3 regions of the Agrobacterium vaccinii genome follow, and region 3 is predicted to be linked to each of the others. Evidence: riboswitches for the same ligand, from Rfam matches in the RefSeq annotation. Region 3 holds a riboswitch; each other region holds the start of a gene.
The links. Region 3 has a riboswitch for thiamine pyrophosphate ahead of thiB (thiamine ABC transporter substrate binding subunit). Riboswitches for the same ligand answer to the same signal wherever they lie in the genome.

Region 1 (4,160 bases), on a different replicon from region 3:
CGCACTCCGGTGCGAAGAATGGCTTCCGCCTGACGGATTATCTCCTGCCTGTCCGTTGCGACCGGACTTGCGCTCAGTAGTGCCGCCTCCGGCAGATTGGGGGTTGCCAGCAGCGCGAGAGGAAGCAGGCGCAAGCGCAAGGTTTCAATCGCATCTTCCTGCAACAGCCGGTCGCCCGATGTCGCCACCATCACTGGGTCCAGCACAATGGGCGTGGGTTGGTTTGCAAGATGGGTGGCGATGGTCTCGATGGTTTCGATACGCGAGACCATGCCGATCTTGACGGCATTGATATCGAGATCGGAAAATACAGCCTTCATCTGCGCGGTGATCATACCCGCCGAGATGTCTTCCACAGCGGTCACGCCTTTGGTGTTCTGCGCGGTGATCGCGGTCAGCACGCTGGCGCCGTAGACCCCGAGGGCTGAAAATGTCTTGAGGTCGGCTTGAATGCCCGCACCGCCGCCGCTGTCGGAACCGGCGATCGTCAAAGCAATGGATGTCATCGGCGCAACTCCAGTGCGGCATCGATTTCGTCACGAAAAGACTTTGTGGTCATTGTAATATCGGGGGTGCGGAACAGCGCCGAAATTACCGCGACGCCATCTGCGCCAGCGGCGATGACGGGCCGCACCCGTTCCAGTGTGATACCTGCGATGGCACCGACCGCCATTTCGGGTCGCGCCTGTCTGAGATAGCTGCGCAACTGCCTGAGACCATCCAGCCCCACCGGTGCATCCGGGTTCACTTTGGAGATCGTTTCGAAAACACCACCGATGCAAGCGTAATCAGCGGGTGCCTGCGCCGCACGTTCGGCATCCGCGAGGCTCTTCACCGTGAGTCCGATAATCGCATCCGCTCCAAGCAAGCGCCTTGCCGTTTCGGCATCCATATCATCAGCACCCAGATGAACGCCATCGGCCCCCGATGCCAGCGCCACATCGACGCGATCATTGATGACGAGCGGAACGCCTGTCGGCTTCAAGGCATCTAGGATGCGCTTGGCCTGCTCTATCATCGCGCGGGTTGTAGCCTGTTTGTCGCGATACTGGATAATGGTTGCCCCGTTGCGGGCCGCTATAGCCGCGAGATCCGGCAGCGGCGCAATGTCGGTCAACGAAGCATCCACAAGGGCGTTCAGCCGGTAGTCAACGGTCATCATGTTCAATCCTTGCATGGGCGATAATGTCTGCTGTGTCGATGGCGTTGAGCGCATCGAGAAAGGTGGCCTCGAAGGTGCCGGGCCCGCGCGCGTGTTCGGCGGCCAGTTGGGCCGATACGCCGGTGACTGTCAGCGCCGCCGTGGCCGCCAACATCGCATTGGGCTCTACCGCCATGAAGGCTGCAATCACCCCGCCAGACAGGCACCCGGTGCCCGTAACCTTTGCCATCCACGGGTGGCCGTTCCTGATCGTTACCACGCGTGTAGTCTCGGCAAGCAGGTCTTGCGGACCTGTCTGAATGCGAAGGGCACTGCCGACATCGCCGATGACATCCATTTCCGCAGCGTTTCCACGCACGATCGTGGGCTTGAGTGCGATGAGTTCGCGCGCGAAATCCAGTCGGGAGGGCGAGTAATCGCAATGCACCGGGTCGATGATCCAAGGCTTGCTTGTGGCATTCGCCACCTTGACCGCCGTCCGAATAACGTCACGGCGGGCAGCGTCCAGTGTTCCCAGATTGATGGTGAGAGCACCAACCTTGGCCACGAAGCTCTCGATTTCCTCCTGCGATGACGTCATGGAGGGGACCGCGCCAACGGCGGTGATACCGTCTGCGGTAAACTTCTGCACGACGGTATTCATCAGGCAGTGAACCCGTGGCCTTTGTTCGCGCACCCGTGACAGAACGTCTGCCACCGCTTGCGCCGTCGGAAATTTCGCCATCGGTATCGCACTCCAGATATGACATCACGGAGATCCGGTTATGACGAAGAAAAGAAAAGCATGGCCAAGGGGCGACTGTTCCGTTCCTACGCCGGCATGACCCGGATCAGGTTCAAGGGTCCGGCTCAGCGCCATCTCAGCATCGTCAGATGCTCCCCTCGGAATGTCTGGAAAGTGTCGTTTTTTGCGCCCGCTGTCAATGGGCGGGTGAGGGGCGGAAAACGTTGTTTCCGCCCGTCGATATATGGATCAGACGATCTGGACGACGACTTTTTCGCGTGCGGATTTCAGCGCCGCATCGGCGAGTTTCAGCGCGATCAAGCCGTCATGGGCCGATGGTGATGGCGCCACGTTGTTTTCGATGGCGTCGATGAAAGCCTTGATTTCTGCGGCATAGGCTTCCGTGTAGCGTGTCATGAAGAAATCATGCAGCGGCGGGCGCGTATAGCCGTCCTTGGTCGCGATTTCGATGGAAACCGGGCGCTGGTTTTCGGCAGCGACGGAGCCGAGCGATCCGTGCACTTCGATACGCTGATCGTAACCATAGGTCGCGCGGCGCGAGTTGGAAATGATAGCCTGGCGTCCGCTGGCAGTGGTCAGAATGATGCTGGCGCTGTCGAAGTCGCCCAGTTCGCCGATCTTCGGATCGACCAGCACGGACCCTGTCGCGAACACACTGACAATGTCTTCTCCCAGCAGGAAGCGGGCGATGTCGAAATCATGGATGGTCATGTCGCGGAAAATGCCGCCGGAGACCTTGATGTATTCGGGTGGCGGTGCGCCGGGATCGCGGCTGGTGATCGTCACCATCTCGACCTTGCCGATCTGGCCATCATCGATGGCCTTGCGCACGGCGCGGAAATGCGGATCGAAACGGCGGTTGAAACCGAGCATGATCTTCGCATCGGTTTCCTTGACCACCTCGATGCAGGCGGCAGCGCGGGCGACATCCAGATCGATAGGCTTCTCGCAGAAGATCGCCTTGCCAGCGCGCGCGAACTGCTCGATCAGATCGGCATGCGTATTGGTCGGTGTGCAGATGATGACGGCGTCGATCTCTGCATCTGCCAACACGGCATCGATGGTGCTGATTTTGCAGCCGGTCTCATCAGCAATCGCCTGAGCTGCGTCCTGAAAGGCATCGACAACGGCAACCAGTTTGGCGCGTTTGTCGGCGGCAATCGCCTTGGCATGCACTTTTCCGATGCGACCCGCACCCAGCAAAGCCAATCTCGTAACCATCGTTTTCCTCCCGATGTGAATGCCGGGTTCCGTTATGACTGTCGTCTCGCCTGGAACGGCAACGTGCACAATAGACCCATTTGGAATATATGTTCCATCTTGCTAGTGCGCCATTTCATTTGTGTCAAGCCACCGATGAGCGGTCCTGCGGTGGCGTACAGGAGGGAAATATCCGACCGCAGATATCTACGCAGATGCACGGGTTCAGGCGGCGCGGGCAAGTGCCGTCTAACGTCAGTTGTCAGGCATGCCGGGAATGCGATTGACCTCGATCATCTGCCGGATGGTGCGGTCCGCGACCCGTTCAGCACGGGCTTTGGACTGCTCCACATCTTCGGGGAACGTATAGGTCATGTAGGATAGGGATGTTTCGAGGTCGTTGTTGTTGTGACCGAGGATGGCTGCAAAGTAGCTGTTTTTCGTCACGCTCGATTGCGCAAAATTGCGATAGGCGATTTCCGCATAGAGATGGCGCAGGCCGTAGGGCTTCGGGGGTTCTTCCTTCGGCCAGATGTCCTCGAATTTGGCCATAACGGCGTCGCGTAGCGGCAGGCGCACTTCGGCTGTGAAATCATCGACATTGAGGCCGAGCCATAGCTTGCCATCGCTGCTGTTGCGCAGGCGCCCATAGGCATCCAAAACGATTTTCGATTGTTCCAGCACCGGGATTTCATAGGTAACGCCAAATTTCGTGCCTTCGCCCTGCTTGGTTTTGGCCTGCCCATTGAACAGCACGCTCCATTTGGAAACGCCTTTGCCATAGGGCGCGGGTGTCAACTCAGCCTGGGTGAAGATTTCATAGGGACGACGCCCGGTGGTGCCCATCAGGCCTATGGCGATCGTCATAGGGTCCGAGGAGTGCAGATAGCGCCGACAGCGTCTCATGACTTCGGCATAGTTCTCGAAGGTAATGAGCGATCCGTGCTTGGTGGCGATCTTCGCCATTTTTATCTTGCGGGCTTCGTCGTAAAGCTGAGGCGTACCAGCGGCGATGCGCAACATCGGGTGGTCATCGCCGAAGGCTTCGCGAAC
Region 2 (4,160 bases), 120 kb from region 3:
GACGGATGCCTGTTCCCATCTCTATGATTTTTGCCTCCCCGAAGGCCGGATGCAGCGCATACGCGGCGTTGAGGAGTTCCATCAGCGACCGTGCCGAGATCGGCCCGCCATCCTGCGATTCGATCATCGTCGCACCAACCATGAAGCGGCCCGGCTCACGCGGCACGATGTAATGGGGAATACGCGGGTGCAGCAGCCGGACGGGACGGGAAAGCGATACCTCGCCGGTGGAGAGATAAAGCATCTCGCCCCGCACCCCGCGGAGCGCTGGAAGCGTGCCGACTTGGGCGTGCCCTGTGCAATCGATGACCCTGTCAAAGTCTGCTTCCGCCACGCCGTCTTCTCCGAGGTGGAAAGCCACGCCCTTGGCAACCAAGCGCTGCTGCAAGGCCAGCAAAGCGAGCCTCGGATCGAGATGGCCTTCATCCGCAAACAGAAGTCCCTGCCGGAAGCGGCCCGCCAGATCCGGTTCCAGTTCGCCGATCTCGTCCTCAGCCATGAGCCGGTGGTTGCGCGTGCGCGCGGCAAAGCGGGAGAGTTCCGCACGGTCACGGGCCGGAGCCACGACCAGCGTGCCGTTTCGCACCACGAGACCCGGCGTGGCCTCATCCCACCAGTCGAGCGCAGACCGCCCCAGCGCGATGACGGCCTCATCAGCGCTTTCCCGTTCGCACCAGGGCGCCAGCATGCCACCGGCATACCAGGACGCGCCGCGACCGACCTCGGTGGAGATGTCGAAGACCTCCACCGAAAAGCCGCGCTCTGTCAGTTCAAGCGCAGCCGTCAAACCGACGACGCCTGCGCCTTTGATGAGAACACGCATGTCACTCACCCGGTGTTGGTTGCGCAAGCGGCAGATAAAGCTCACCGCCTTGCTTGAATTTCTCGGCCATAGCCTCGAGTCCTTCCTTCTGAGCCTCGGCGCGGATGTCGTGCGAAATGCGCATGGAACAGAATTTCGGCCCGCACATGGAGCAGAAATGGGCAACCTTGTGCGCTTCCTTCGGCAAGGTCTCGTCATGGAAGGACCGCGCCGTCTCGGGATCGAGCGACAGGTTGAACTGGTCTTCCCAGCGGAACTCGAAGCGGGCACGCGACAGGGCATTGTCGCGGATTTGCGCCGCCGGATGGCCCTTGGCGAGATCGGCCGCATGCGCCGCGATCTTGTAGGTAATCACACCCACCTTCACGTCGTCTCGATCCGGCAGACCGAGATGTTCCTTCGGCGTGACGTAGCAAAGCATGGCCGTACCGAACCAACCGATCATGGCCGCCCCTATGCCGGAGGTGATATGGTCATAGCCGGGGGCAATATCGGTCGTCAGCGGCCCCAGCGTATAGAAGGGTGCTTCACCACAAACCTTCAACTGCTTGTCCATGTTCTCCTTGATCTTGTGCATCGGCACATGGCCGGGGCCTTCGATCATGACTTGGCAATCCTTAGCCCAAGCGATCTGCGTGAGTTCGCCCAGAGTTTCCAGCTCGGCAAACTGTGCGGCGTCGTTTGCATCGGCGATCGAACCGGGGCGCAGGCCATCGCCCAGCGAAAACGACACGTCATAGGCCCGGCAGATGTCGCAGATTTCTTCGAAATGCTCGTAGAGGAAAGATTCCTTGTGATGATGCAGGCACCACTTGGCCATGATCGAGCCGCCACGCGAGACGATACCTGTGACGCGATTGACGGTGAGCGGTATGTAATGCAGTCGCACACCGGCATGGATGGTGAAGTAATCGACGCCCTGCTCGGCCTGCTCGATCAGCGTATCGCGGAACACCTCCCAAGTCAGGTCTTCGGCAATGCCGTTCACCTTTTCCAGCGCCTGATAAAGCGGCACCGTACCGATGGGAACCGGCGAATTGCGGATGATCCACTCGCGTATATTGTGGATGTTGCGCCCGGTCGACAGGTCCATGACCGTATCTCCGCCCCAGCGGATGGCCCACACCATTTTCTCCACTTCTTCCGCCATGGAAGAGGTGACGGCAGAATTGCCGATATTAGCGTTGATCTTCACCAGAAAGTTCCGACCGATGATCATCGGTTCGGCCTCGGGGTGGTTGATGTTGGCCGGGATGATGGCCCTGCCCGCTGCCAATTCTTGGCGCACGAATTCCGGCGTGACGAAATCGGGAATGTGAGCGCCGAAGCTCTCGCCATCGCGCACCATCTTTCCTTTGAGGGCTTCCCGGCCCAGATTTTCGCGAATCGCGACAAATTCCATTTCGGCGGTAATGATGCCCGCCCGCGCGTAGGCGAGCTGAGTGACGGCCTTGCCATCGATTGCGCGCAGCGGCTGGTTTCGAACGGGAAATTCCGGCGTGAGACGTTCGCCTGTGGCAAAGCCGTTGTCTTCGGGTTTGACGTGTCGGCCCTCATAGGCCACGACATCGCCGCGTGCCAGAACCCAGTCATGGCGAAGGCGCGGCAAGCCGCCTTCGATATCGAGGCGGTGACTTGGATCGGTGTAGGGACCAGAGGAATCGTACACCGTGACAGGCGGTTCGCCTGCGGTCGGATGCACGGCAATTTCGCGCATGGGAACGCGAATGTCAGGGTGAAGAACGCCCGGCTTGTGCACCTTAGTGGAGGCGGGCAGCGGACCGGTGGTCACGTTGGGCGAGATGGTTTTGGCAACAATGTTCATCGTGAGGCTCCAAAGCAAAACAGTGGAGACCCAGTTCGAGCATGAAAGACGAAAAAATCACGGAGGAGTGGATGAGGGAACATCATCCGTCACAGCCAAGCTGCGCTTTTCCGTGTTTGCACCGTCCCTACGCCAGTATGAACTGGATCAGGTTCAACGGGTCACTGCGCATCGTAGCAGTATCTCAGCCCCTTGACGGGACACCCCTGGTGAATGCCTCAATCAGAAACCCGACACCGGCTTTTGTCAAGTCGATATCTGAAAGGTGTATGGCCGTGGAGCGCGGTCACGACAAATTAACCTAAGCGTTTATTCGAATGTTATTTTTTGAAGCGTAATTCGGAGAATGAGCTATGATGGCAGCCATTCGACTGGAGACTACTTGAGATGAATTCAACTATTCGTGAAATACTATCGAAATTCGGTCAACTTCCCGTGCCTGTCGATACAATTGCCGATGATGCCGATCTTTATACAGCAGGCCTTTCTTCCTTTGCGTCCGTCCAGTTGATGCTTGGATTGGAAGAGGCCTTCGACATCGAATTCCCTGACAGCATGCTCAACCGCAAATCCTTCGCCAGCATCGCCGCCATCGAAGCGACGGTCAAAGCCATTCTCGACGGCAAAGAGGCAGCCTGATGGACGCGTCCGTCGCGTCCACTGAAGCGGCATTGTCCGCGCGGGCAGCGCGGGTTGCAGCAATAGCCGCAAAGCACGCCGACGATGTCGATGCAGCCGGACGCTTTCCGAAAGAGGCCATCGACGCTCTGCGTGCCGAGCGGCTGCTTGGCATTCAAATTCCGCCCCATCTCGGTGGCGAAGGCGCAAGCCTTCTCCAGATAACGGATATATGCTGCACCCTCGGGCAGGCTTGCTCGGCGACGGCGATGATTTTCGCCATGCACCAGATCAAGACGTCGAGCCTGGTCGAGCACGGTGAAGACAGCGCGTGGCACAGCGCTTTCATGCGCCGCATGGCGGCTGAGCAATTGCTGCTGGGCTCCGCCACGACCGAAGGCGGTATCGGCGGAAATCTGCGAAATTCCATTTGCGCCATCGAAATCGATGGCGAGCGCTGCCGCTTGCAAAAAGACGCCACCGTCATTTCCTACGGCAGTGAAGCAGATGCGATCCTCATCACATCTCGCGCCAACGCGGATGCTTCACCGACCGATCAGGTGATGACCGTTTTCCTGAAAGACCAGTACCAGCTCGAAAAAACACACGTCTGGAATACGCTGGGCATGCGCGGGACCTGTTCGGATGGCTTTCTGTTCAACGGCGAAGCACCCGCCGAGCAGGTCTTTCAGAAGCCCTTTGCCGAAATCGCCGCGCAGTCCATGCTGGCCACATCGCATCTGTTCTGGAGCGGTGTGTGGTACGGAATTGCAGCCGATGCGGTTGCCCGCGCGCAGGCATTCGTTCGCGCCGCGGCCCGTAAGTCCCCAGGCGTTTCCCCTCCCGGCGCCATCCGACTGGCAGAGGCTTCCAACAAGCTCCAAATCGTCAAAT
Region 3 (4,160 bases):
GTGACCCCGCTGCTCGACGGTGCAAACCTGCAAGTGGAACCGGGCGACCGCATCTGCCTTGTCGGACGCAATGGTTCCGGCAAATCGACGCTGATGAAAATTGCTGCCGGTCTGGTGGAAGCGCAATCGGGCGAGGTTTTCCGCCATCCGTCTGCGACGATCCGGTATCTGGAGCAGGCGCCGGATTTTGCCGGTTTCGAGACGGTTCAAGCCTATGCGGAAGCGGGTCTGGGACCGGGCGACGATGCTTATCGCGTCACCTATCTGCTTGAGCATCTGGGGCTGACGGGGCAGGAGCATCCATCCAGCCTTTCGGGCGGAGAGGCGCGCCGGGCAGCGCTTGTGCGCGTCATGGCGCCCGAACCCGATATTTTGATGCTCGACGAGCCCACCAACCATCTCGACCTGCCGACCATTGAGTGGCTGGAAGGAGAATTGCAGCAGACACGCAGCGCGCTGGTTCTGATTTCGCACGACCGTCGTTTTCTCGAAAAAGTCTCGACCGCTACCGTCTGGCTCGATCGCGGTACGTCGCGCCGTCTCAGCCGTGGCTTTGCCCATTTCGAGGAATGGCGCGACAAGGTGCTGGAAGAGGAAGAGCTGGAGCAGCACAAGCTCGGCAAGGCCATCGAGCGCGAAGAACACTGGATGCGGTATGGTGTCACCGCCCGCCGCAAGCGCAACATGCGCCGTGTGGGTGAGTTGCGCGATATGCGGGCTGCCTACCGTGGTCACAACGGCCCGCAAGGCACCGTTCAGGCGACGGCAGCCGAGGGGCGCGAATCCGGCAAGCTGGTCATCGAGGCCGAGGCCATCACCAAATCCTATGGCGAGCGGACCATCGTTGCGCCGTTTTCGCTGCGGGTCCACCGGGGCGATTGCATCGGCTTCGTAGGTCCCAACGGTGCAGGCAAGACGACATTGCTGAAAATGCTGACGGGCGAGTTGGCGCCCGATAGCGGCACGGTCAAGCTCGGCACCAAACTGGAAATCGCAACGCTCGACCAGAAGCGTGAAGACCTGAACCTCGAGGACACGCTCGCCCATTATTTGACGGACGGGCGTGGCGAAAACCTTCTCGTCAACGGCGAAGTGAAGCATGTCACGGGTTACATGAAGGATTTCCTGTTCCAGCCGGAGCAGGCCCGCACGCCCATTCGCAAATTGTCCGGTGGCGAGCGCGCGCGCTTGATGCTGGCACGTATTCTGGCAAAGCCGACCAATCTTCTGATCCTCGACGAACCGACCAACGATCTCGACATCGAAACGCTCGATCTGTTGCAGGAGATCGTCGCTGGCTTCTCTGGCACCGTCATTCTGGTCAGCCACGACCGCGACTTCCTCGACCGCACTGTGACATCGACGATTGCGCCCGCAAACCCGGATGCGCCTGACGGTCGTTGGGTCGAGTATGCCGGTGGTTATTCCGACATGATGGCGCAGCGCAAAGGTGCGTCCGACGAAAAGAAGAGAGCGGAAAAGCAGGACAAGGCGAAGACCTCGACGTCATCCGGGGGGGAGCCCGCGAAGGGTAAGGTAAAGCTGTCCTTCAAGCAGAAGTTCGCTCTGGAGAACCTGCCCAAGGAGATGGAAAAGGCTCAAGCCGAAATCGCCAAGCGTGAAGAACGCATGGCCGATCCGCAACTTTTTGCCAAGAACCCGACGGCCTTCAACACGCTGGCAGATGAAATGTCGAAGCTGCGCGAAAAGCTGGAAGCCATGGAAGAAGAATGGCTGGAGCTGGAAATGCTGCGCGAAGAAATGGAGAGCTGAGCAGTCGCGTTTGACTGCCGCTTTGACAGCGAAGCAAAAGTGCGTTCTCCTGTCCGCCCATGGAGGAGTTCAGATATGCGCATGATTTTCATCAACCTGCCGGTCAAGAACATCGAGACATCCAAGGTCTTTTTCACGGGTCTGGGCTTCAGCTTCAACCCGGAATATTCCGACGAGCGCACCTTGTGCATGATCGTTGAGAAGAACATCTTCGTGATGTTGCTTCAGGAAGATCGCTTCCGCGAATTCATCAATGGCGATATCGCCGATGCGACCAGCACCAAGGAAGTGTTGAATTGCCTGTCTGCCGGGAGCCGCGAAGAAATCGACAAGATGCTGGCAACGGCACTCGCATCCGGCGGTCGGGAATGGAAGCCGGTGCAGGATCATGGTTTCATGTATGGCGGCAGCTTTCAGGACCCGGATGGTCACGTCTGGGAACTGGTTCATATGACCGAGCAAGCTTGACGGCCTGACACCTTGCCAAGCAGGCAACGACATATTACAGCATTAGCCAGCTCTAACGGGGTGCTTTGTCTTGACGGACAGGGCTGAGAGGCATTTGCCAACCCGAAGAACCTGATCCGGTTAACACCGGCGGAGGGATTAGACGGCTTCCATCCAGACGCCTATTCCCGTTTGTCCATTCGAGGAGGTCGTCTGATGCATCGTCATGTCCTAACCCGCGCTCTGATTGCCGTGTCCCTTCTTCTGCCGGGCCTTGCCCACGCACAGGATAAGAAGACGCTGACGGTCTATACCTATGAAAGCTTCGTTTCCGAGTGGGGTCCGGGGCCCAAGGTCAAGGCCGCCTTCGAGCAGACCTGCAACTGCGTCGTCAATTTCGTGGGCGTGGCAGATGGCGTGGCCTTGCTCAACCGGTTGAAGCTGGAAGGACCAAGTTCGAAGGCCGATGTCGTCGTCGGTCTCGATACCAACCTGATTGCGGAAGCCAAACAGACAGGGCTTTTTGAAGCATCGGGTATCGATACCGCAGCGGTGAAGGTGCCGGGTGGCTTCAAGGACGATGTCTTCGTGCCCTATGACTACGGTCATTTCGCCGTCATCTATGACACCCAGACAATCAAGAACCCGCCGAAAAGCCTGAAGGAATTGGTCGAGGGTGATCCGTCGCAAAAGATCGCCATTCAGGATCCTCGCACATCAACGCCGGGTCTCGGTCTGCTTTTGTGGGTGAAATCCGTTTACGGTGACAAGGCCCCGGAAGCATGGGCGAAGTTGAAGAACCGCGTTCTGACGGTAACGCCCGGCTGGTCGGAATCCTACGGGCTCTTTACCAAGGGTGAGGTTCCGATGGTGCTGTCCTATACGACATCGCCCGCTTATCACATGGTTGCGGAACACAGTGAACGGTATCAGGCGGCAGCCTTCGAAGAGGGACATTATATCCAGATCGAGGTTGCCGGTGTGCTGAAGAATGCACCGGAGAAGGAACTGGCAAAGCAATTTCTGGCATTTTCCCTGACGTCTGGTTTTCAGGATGCCATCCCCGAAAACAACTGGATGATGCCTGTTTCCCAGACATCGACACCGTTGCCGGAGGCGTTTTCCAAGCTCGTTCAGCCCACAAAAACATTCCTGATGTCGCCGGAAGAGGTGGCAAAGAATCGTAAGGCCTGGATCGATGAATGGCTGTCGGCCATGAGCGTGAAGTAACGGCGGGCGTTACCCTTGGTGATGGATCGTCGCGACATCAGCAGGTTCATAGTTGGCGGAGTGATGGCAAGTGCAGCCATTCTGCTCTTCATGGGGCTTGCTGTCACCGCACTTCTGTCCTTTGACGCGGGCGTAACTTCCGGGTCACTCTTCGACGCCTATACCCTGCGTATCTTGCGGTTCACGCTGTGGCAGGCAACCCTTTCTACCGCCCTTTCCGTGGGCCTTGGATTGCCGGTGGCACTCGCTCTTGCGCGCCAGCAGGAATTTCCTGGTCGCATATGGATCATCCGTTTGATGGCGGTCCCGATGGGACTTCCGGTCATCGTGGGAGCACTGGGAATCATCGCCATCTGGGGACGGCAGGGCATCGTCAACACGATCTTTCTGGCGGCAGGCGCCGAGCAGCCTTTCAGTATTTACGGCCTTTCAGGCATTCTCATCGCCCACGTGTTTTTCAATCTGCCGCTCGCTGTCAGGTTTTTTCTGGCGGGTCTGGAACGGGTGCCGGGCGAATATTGGCGCATGGGCGCAAGTCTCAATTTCGGTCCCGTCTCCACCTTCCGCTTTATCGAATGGCCTGCGGTGGCAAGGCTCATTCCCGGTGTCGCCGGGCTTATCTTCATGCTCTGTGCCACGAGCTTCACGCTGGTTCTGCTTTTGGGCGGAGGACCTGCGGCAACGACGATCGAGGTGGCGATCTATCAAGC

Region 1: another riboswitch for thiamine pyrophosphate. It lies ahead of HRR99_RS21370 (hydroxyethylthiazole kinase); the one in region 3 lies ahead of thiB (thiamine ABC transporter substrate binding subunit).
Region 2: another riboswitch for thiamine pyrophosphate. It lies ahead of thiC (phosphomethylpyrimidine synthase ThiC); the one in region 3 lies ahead of thiB (thiamine ABC transporter substrate binding subunit).

The regions. Positions count from the first base shown of each region.
Region 1 covers NZ_CP054151.1:1,357,642-1,361,801, forward strand. The annotation lists gene thiD (bifunctional hydroxymethylpyrimidine kinase/phosphomethylpyrimidine kinase) at 1-506, opposite strand, end outside; gene thiE (thiamine phosphate synthase) at 503-1,162, opposite strand; gene HRR99_RS21370 (hydroxyethylthiazole kinase) at 1,149-1,886, opposite strand; TPP riboswitch at 1,953-2,055, opposite strand; gene iolG (inositol 2-dehydrogenase) at 2,136-3,128, opposite strand; gene telA (telomere resolvase TelA) at 3,363-4,160, opposite strand, start outside.
Region 2 covers NZ_CP054150.1:2,709,846-2,714,005, forward strand. The annotation lists gene thiO (glycine oxidase ThiO) at 1-823, opposite strand, end outside; gene thiC (phosphomethylpyrimidine synthase ThiC) at 825-2,648, opposite strand; TPP riboswitch at 2,755-2,866, opposite strand; gene HRR99_RS13315 (acyl carrier protein) at 3,036-3,287, shown strand; gene HRR99_RS13320 (acyl-CoA dehydrogenase family protein) at 3,287-4,160, shown strand, end outside.
Region 3 covers NZ_CP054150.1:2,831,184-2,835,343, reverse strand. The annotation lists gene HRR99_RS13830 (ABC-F family ATP-binding cassette domain-containing protein) at 1-1,773, shown strand, start outside; gene HRR99_RS13825 (VOC family protein) at 1,849-2,241, shown strand; TPP riboswitch at 2,288-2,396, shown strand; gene thiB (thiamine ABC transporter substrate binding subunit) at 2,437-3,450, shown strand; gene thiP (thiamine/thiamine pyrophosphate ABC transporter permease ThiP) at 3,469-4,160, shown strand, end outside.